Regions from separate parts of the Enterobacter sp. JS8-1 genome, predicted to be linked through region 2. Evidence: predicted binding sites of a transcription regulator. Region 2 holds the regulator's gene; the other holds the start of a gene.
The links. Region 2 encodes Fur, which represses iron uptake genes when iron is present. Its sites were predicted from a motif close to ATAATAATGAGAACNACTATCAA; they were not measured.
Positions count from the first base shown of each region.

Region 1 (3,420 bases), 2.0 Mb from region 2:
CGTTTCTCCGTCAATTTGATGCCGATGACCTTGATGCAAAAAGAGGTCGCCACGGAGATTATCGCGCTCTTCGCTCGCTATACCGTCCCGCCCCAGGCTGTGGTCATCGAGATTACCGAAGAACAGGCTTTCTCCAATTCGGGCAGTAGCATTAACAATATCCAGCAGCTGAGGGATCATGGGTTCCGTATTGCTATTGACGACTTTGGAACAGGCTATGCCAACTTTGAGCGTCTGAAGCGCCTGCAGGCCGACATCATCAAGATTGATGGTTGTTTCGTAAAAGATATTTGCAGCGACAACATGGATGCGATGATTGTGCAGTCGATATGTAATCTGGCGAAAACAAAATCGCTCTGCGTGGTTGCGGAATATGTGGAAACCCCGGCGCAGCGGGATATGTTGCTGCACCTTGGTGTCGATTATCTGCAGGGCTACCTGTTAGGTAAACCCAGACCGCTTGCCGAATTACGGGCGTAAAAAAACCGGGAGCTTTCATACTCCCGGTTTTTTTTCACTCTGCGAGTTAGAGTACCAGCGCTGCGATAGAGGCAGACAGTACGCTCACCAGCGTAGAACCGTACACCAGCTTCAGGCCGAAGCGAGAAACCACGTTACCCTGCTCTTCGTTCAGGCCTTTAATCGCACCGGCGATAATACCGATGGAAGAGAAGTTTGCGAAGGAAACCAGGAACACGGACAGAATGCCTTCCGCACGTGGAGAGAGCGTGCTGGCAATTTTCTGCAGATCCATCATTGCCACGAACTCGTTAGAAACCAGTTTGGTTGCCATGATGCTGCCAACCTGCAGTGCTTCATGAGCCGGAACACCCATCACCCATGCGATTGGATAGAAGATGTAGCCCAGGATGCCCTGGAAGGAGATACCGAGCACCGCTGCGAACAGGGCGTTCAGGGCGGCGATCAGCGCGATAAAACCAATCAGCATAGCGGCAACAATAATGGCGACCTTGAAGCCTGCCAGAATGTATTCACCCAGCATTTCGAAGAAGCTCTGCCCTTCATGCAGGTTTGACATCTGGATGTTCTCTTCGCTGGCATCAACACGGTAAGGGTTGATCAGCGACAGCACAATAAAGGTGCTGAACATGTTCAGGACCAGCGCCGCCACCACGTATTTTGGCTCCAGCATGGTCATGTATGCGCCCACGATAGACATGGATACGGTAGACATTGCGGTTGCCGCCATGGTGTACATGCGGTTGCGGGACATTTTGCCCAGAATATCTTTGTACGCGATGAAGTTCTCAGACTGACCGAGGATCAGTGAGCTCACGGCGTTAAAGGATTCCAGTTTGCCCATGCCGTTCACTTTGGACAGCAGGAAGCCAATCGCGCGGATAACCACCGGCAGAACGCGGATGTGTTGCAGAATACCAATCAGTGCAGAGATGAAGACGATAGGGCACAGCACCTTCAGGAAGAAGAAGGCCAGACCTTGATCGTTCATGCTGCCAAAGACGAAGTTAGTCCCTTCGTTAGCAAACCCGAGCAGTTTTTCGAACATCTCGGAGAAGCCTTTCACGAAGCCGAGGCCCACGTTTGAGTTCAGGAAGAACCACGCAAGTAATACTTCAATGACCAGCAGTTGGACAACATAGCGAATACGAATATTTTTGCGGTCTGTGCTGACCAGCAATGCGAGTGCAGTAACGACAACGAGTGCCAGGACAAAATGAAGGACGCGGTCCATATTTGCTCCAAATATGAGGCAGGTTTAATTTTCGTGCACATTCTATGTAACAAGCGAAAAGAAAACGAGATCAAGAACACACTATAGTTACATCCTGTGACGAGTCTCAAAAATAGTGATCAACAATACATTTTTGTTATGTTAGGTAAATGAGTGAAAAGTTAAGTTTGTGTGCTAGGCTTCACAAAAGTGTGCGCTAACTCTGTTCCATTTAGAGCACCCGCATCTCACCTGCCCATCTATCGTCAAAAGCTATCAGAGAAATCATTACAAACCTTACAAATGATCTTGATAATCATTCTCATTTTGATAGCATTAAACATAGCAAAGGCTATATTTCAGAGGCAGAAATGACAAACAGTCGCGTAGAGGGTAGCAGTGGCAGAGCAGCGCGCAAGTTGCGGTTCGCATTAATGGGACCTGCGTTCATTGCTGCCATTGGCTATATCGATCCGGGTAATTTTGCGACCAACATTCAGGCCGGAGCCAGCTTCGGCTACACATTGCTGTGGGTGGTCGTCTGGGCTAACCTGATGGCCATGCTGATCCAGATGCTCTCAGCGAAGCTCGGTATTGCCACGAGCAAAAACCTGGCAGAGCAGATCCGCGACCATTACCCGCGTCCGGCGGTTTGGCTGTACTGGGTCCAGGCTGAAATTATCGCCATGGCAACCGACCTTGCCGAATTCATAGGGGCTGCGATTGGATTTAAACTAATCCTCGGCGTGTCATTGTTGCAGGGGGCAGTGCTGACCGGGATTGCGACTTTCCTTATTCTGATGCTGCAGCGCCGAGGACAGAAGCCGCTGGAAAAAGTCATCGGTGGTCTGCTGCTGTTTGTTGCTGCAGCCTATATTGTGGAGCTGATCTTCTCCCAGCCGAATCTGGTGCAGCTGAGTAAAGGGATGGTGATCCCAAGTCTGCCCACCTCCGAAGCGGTATTCCTGGCTGCTGGCGTCCTCGGGGCGACCATTATGCCGCATGTGATTTATCTGCACTCCTCCCTGACACAACATCTGCACGGTGGCACCCGTAAGGAACGCTATTCCGCGACAAAATGGGATGTCGCGTTTGCCATGACGATTGCCGGTTTTGTGAATCTGGCGATGATGGCGACCGCTGCTGCCGCTTTCCACTTTAATGGTCACACGGGGATTGCCGATCTCGATCAGGCTTATCTGACGCTGGAACCGTTACTGAGCCATGCCGCAGCAACGATATTTGGGCTGAGCCTGGTGGCTGCTGGCCTCTCTTCCACGGTGGTAGGTACGCTGGCGGGACAAGTGGTGATGCAGGGATTCGTGCGTTTTCATATTCCGCTGTGGGTGCGTCGCGCCGTCACCATGCTGCCGTCGTTTATTGTAATTCTGATGGGGCTGGATCCTACCCGCATTTTGGTAATGAGCCAGGTCCTGCTGAGTTTTGGTATTGCCCTTGCGCTGGTGCCATTGTTGATTTTTACCAGCGATAAAACACTGATGGGCGATCTCGTGAACTCGACGCTGGTGAAAAGGACCGGGTGGGCGATTGTAGTCGTGGTGGTGGCGCTGAATCTGTGGTTGTTAGTCGGAACTGCGCTGGGTCTTTAAAACAAAAAAAGGAGCCAAAAGGCTCCTTTTTACGTTAGTGACGATGGCCGTGACCACCGTGACCATGTTTACCACCGTGTCCACCCCAGCCGCCACGACGGTCATCGCGATCGTTCC
Region 1 covers NZ_CP185805.1:3,405,792-3,409,211, reverse strand. Annotated here, with positions in the region: gene ACOQH0_RS16150 (EAL domain-containing protein) at 1-480, shown strand, start outside; gene nupC (nucleoside permease NupC) at 527-1,714, opposite strand; gene ACOQH0_RS16140 (Nramp family divalent metal transporter) at 2,065-3,303, shown strand; gene ACOQH0_RS16135 (DUF2502 domain-containing protein) at 3,338-3,420, opposite strand, start outside.
Region 1: a site for Fur is predicted at 2,003-2,025, ahead of ACOQH0_RS16140 (Nramp family divalent metal transporter). Genes of this name have one in related genera too.

Region 2 (3,420 bases):
GTCCCCGCGTGGCCACACCCTACCCTCTTTATTCGCGGCGGAAACTCGCCTTACGTTACCGATGCCTACCGCGACACGCTGCTGGCCCAATTCCCGCAGGCTCGCGCCCATGTGATCGCCGGTGCCGGGCACTGGGTTCACGCCGAAAAACCGGACGCCGTGCTGCGCGCCATTCGTCGCTATCTCTCTGATACTGCAAATTGATTAAAAAGAGAGCGACTGGAAGGTTGTGGGCTTCCAGTCGTTGGCGTGCCGTTTTCGGTGATGTATGATGGCGCGCTTATCGCCCGGGCATTAGCAGGGCGGCGTATTTCCCCCGAAGTCTCAGAATCATGGCCAAAGAACAAACGGACCGTACGACACTAGATCTGTTCGCGAATGAGCGTCGACCGGGACGACCGAAAACGAATCCGCTCTCGCGCGATGAACAGCTGCGTATCAATAAACGCAACCAGCTTAAACGCGATAAAAATCGTGGGCTTAAGCGTGTCGAACTGAAGCTGAACGCCGATGCTGTCGATGCACTAAATGAGCTGGCCGAGGCGCGTAACATCAGCCGCAGCGAACTGATTGAAGAGATGTTAATCACCCAACTTGAGACATTGCGCAGCAAGGCATAAGTCTGAAAATCCCCTTTATGACCCTTTTCATGTAGCACAGAGTGCAGTCCTGCGCGATAGCTGTTTCCGCAGGGTTGCCTGTTCTGCTATTATTGCCCTTATCCGTGGACAAATTGCGCCACCATACCATTAAGTTTCAAGAGGTTATTTTACTCATGGCAATCATCGGCATTTTCTTTGGCAGTGATACCGGCAATACCGAAAATATCGCAAAAAACATTCAAAAACAGCTCGGTAAAGACGTTGCCGATGTGCACGACATCGCCAAGAGCAGCAAAGAAGATCTCGAAGGCTATGACATCCTGCTGCTGGGTATCCCGACCTGGTACTACGGCGAAGCGCAGTGTGACTGGGACGATTTCTTCCCAACCCTGGAAGAAGTTGACTTCAACGGTAAGCTGGTCGCGCTGTTCGGTTGTGGCGACCAGGAAGACTACGCAGAATACTTCTGTGACGCACTGGGCACCATCCGCGACATCATTGAACCGCGCGGTGCTGCTATTGTGGGCCACTGGCCAACGGCGGGTTACCACTTTGAAGCCTCTAAAGGCCTGGCAGACGACGACCACTTTGTCGGCCTGGCCATTGACGAAGACCGTCAGCCGGAACTGACCGCTGAACGCGTTGAGAAATGGGTTAAGCAGGTTCGCGAAGAACTGAACCTCGACGACATTCTTAACGCCTGATTTCCCGGTGGCGCAACTCCGGTTGCGCCCGCTTACCAGGTAAAACCGATTAAATTAATTGCTACAAACTTTTAACTTTTTCGTTCAGACCTGTACAATATCCCCCTGGTAAAAAGTGGATGCCATCGAACAAGTTTGTTGGTGATACCACGTTTTTATAAGCATACTTTGCTTGAGACTTGCAGTTTTCATTTAGCCATGGCAGTTCTATAATGAGACGCATTATCCCAAGTGCATTTTCTGTCACTTCTTCATTAGAAGTGAATCGTTTAGCAACAGGACAGATTCCGCATGACTGACAACAATACCGCATTAAAGAAGGCTGGCCTGAAAGTAACGCTTCCTCGGTTAAAAATCCTTGAAGTGCTTCAGGGGCCAGACAATCACCATGTCAGTGCGGAAGACCTCTACAAACGTCTTATCGACATGGGTGAAGAGATTGGGCTGGCAACCGTGTATCGTGTGCTGAACCAGTTCGATGACGCGGGCATTGTTACCCGTCATAACTTCGAAGGCGGCAAATCCGTTTTCGAGCTGACCCAGCAGCACCATCACGATCACCTGATCTGCCTCGATTGTGGCAAGGTTATTGAATTCAGCGATGATTCCATCGAATCACGCCAGCGTGAAATCGCCGCACGTCACGGTATTCGCCTGACCAACCACAGCCTGTACCTGTATGGTCACTGTGCTGAAGGCGATTGCCGTGAAGACGACCACGCGCACGACGCAAAATAATATCGTGTTTATACTCTGAGCCAGCCGTAAGGTTGGCTTTTTTTTTGCCTGTTTTTGGGCAAAAAAAAGCCCGGTGACGCAGCGCCACCGGGCATAAAGCAACTTATTTATTGTTACTGCGAATATCGCTCCAGATCTTATCGCAACGCTTCGCCACTTCCTGATCGTTACCGGTTTTACGCGCCTGAATGCAGGCCTGGTAATCCATCACGCGGACGTTTTCCTGCGTCGCAAACTGCTCATGCGCTTTCTCTTTCTTCAGCACGTTCAGCACGCTCTGACAGGCTTCGATTTTCTCGGGCGACCCTTCCGCCGTATTGATACAGGCGCTATAGGCCTCCTTCAGGCGGGAATCTTCTTTTGGTGCCTCAGTCTGAGCACACGCCACCAGCCCTGATACCAGCAACGCGACGATTACGATTTTTTTCATCATGTGCAGTCTCCATACCGGCGGGACATTGCCCGCCGGTGTGTTCATCAGAAGATAGTGAATGGCGCAATGACCATGAATTTCACGTCACGTTCATCCTGGAAGATGTTGCCGTAACCGCCCGCGTAACTCGGGATATCGGAGTGGTTGTCATACTGCGTGAAGTGCAGTTTGAACATCGTGCCTTTTGCACGGCCATCCTGCAGGGTGTAGATTGCATCCAGGCTGTAAGAAGACTCTTTCAGACGATAGTTTGGATCGTAGTACGCGTCCGGTGTCGCCATATCCGCAGGTTTTGCGCCCCAGGCGTAAGCGTAAGATGCACCCACCGCCCAGCCAGGCAGGTTCCAGTTTTTCAGGTCATACATTGCGCCGAAGAACACCGCTTTTTCGCCGTCGGCGTTGAAGTCAGAGCGGTTATCCCACCAGATATCGAGACGACCGTTAGAGGACGCGTAGGTTGGCGTCATACGCTGCAGGAAATAGCCCTGCTGCCCTTCTGCCTTCACCCATGTTCCTTCCAGACGTAAATCGACCTGGCCCACTTTGTAGCCGAAGGTCAGTGCCTGCAGCCATGCAGTGCCGTCATAGATATCGTTAACGGTGCCATTGCTGGCTTTATCGCGCGTGCCGTAAAACTGGTAGCTGGTGCTCAGCGGGCTGCCCACGACATCAAATTTGTAGCTGGCTTTAGCAAAATACTGATCGATATAACCTTCCGCCTGACCAAATGCAGCTTCCAGGACCAGGTCGTTTTTGAAGTCGTATTTTGCGCCCAGCGAGTGGAGGTAATCGACTTTGGTTTTCTTATCGTTCTGGTAGAACTTGTCCATCTCAATGTGCCACGGTGCTTTGTACTCGTTGGTCCACATATAGGAGAAGCTCAGCGCGCCCGCATCGCCGTAGTCAAAGTTAGCCCCGGCTTCCGCACCCTGGTAGGTACCCG
Region 2 covers NZ_CP185805.1:1,386,732-1,390,151, reverse strand. Annotated here, with positions in the region: gene ybfF (esterase) at 1-204, shown strand, start outside; gene ybfE (LexA regulated protein) at 333-620, shown strand; gene fldA (flavodoxin FldA) at 776-1,306, shown strand; gene fur (ferric iron uptake transcriptional regulator) at 1,598-2,044, shown strand; gene chiQ (ChiQ/YbfN family lipoprotein) at 2,148-2,474, opposite strand; gene chiP (chitoporin ChiP) at 2,522-3,420, opposite strand, start outside.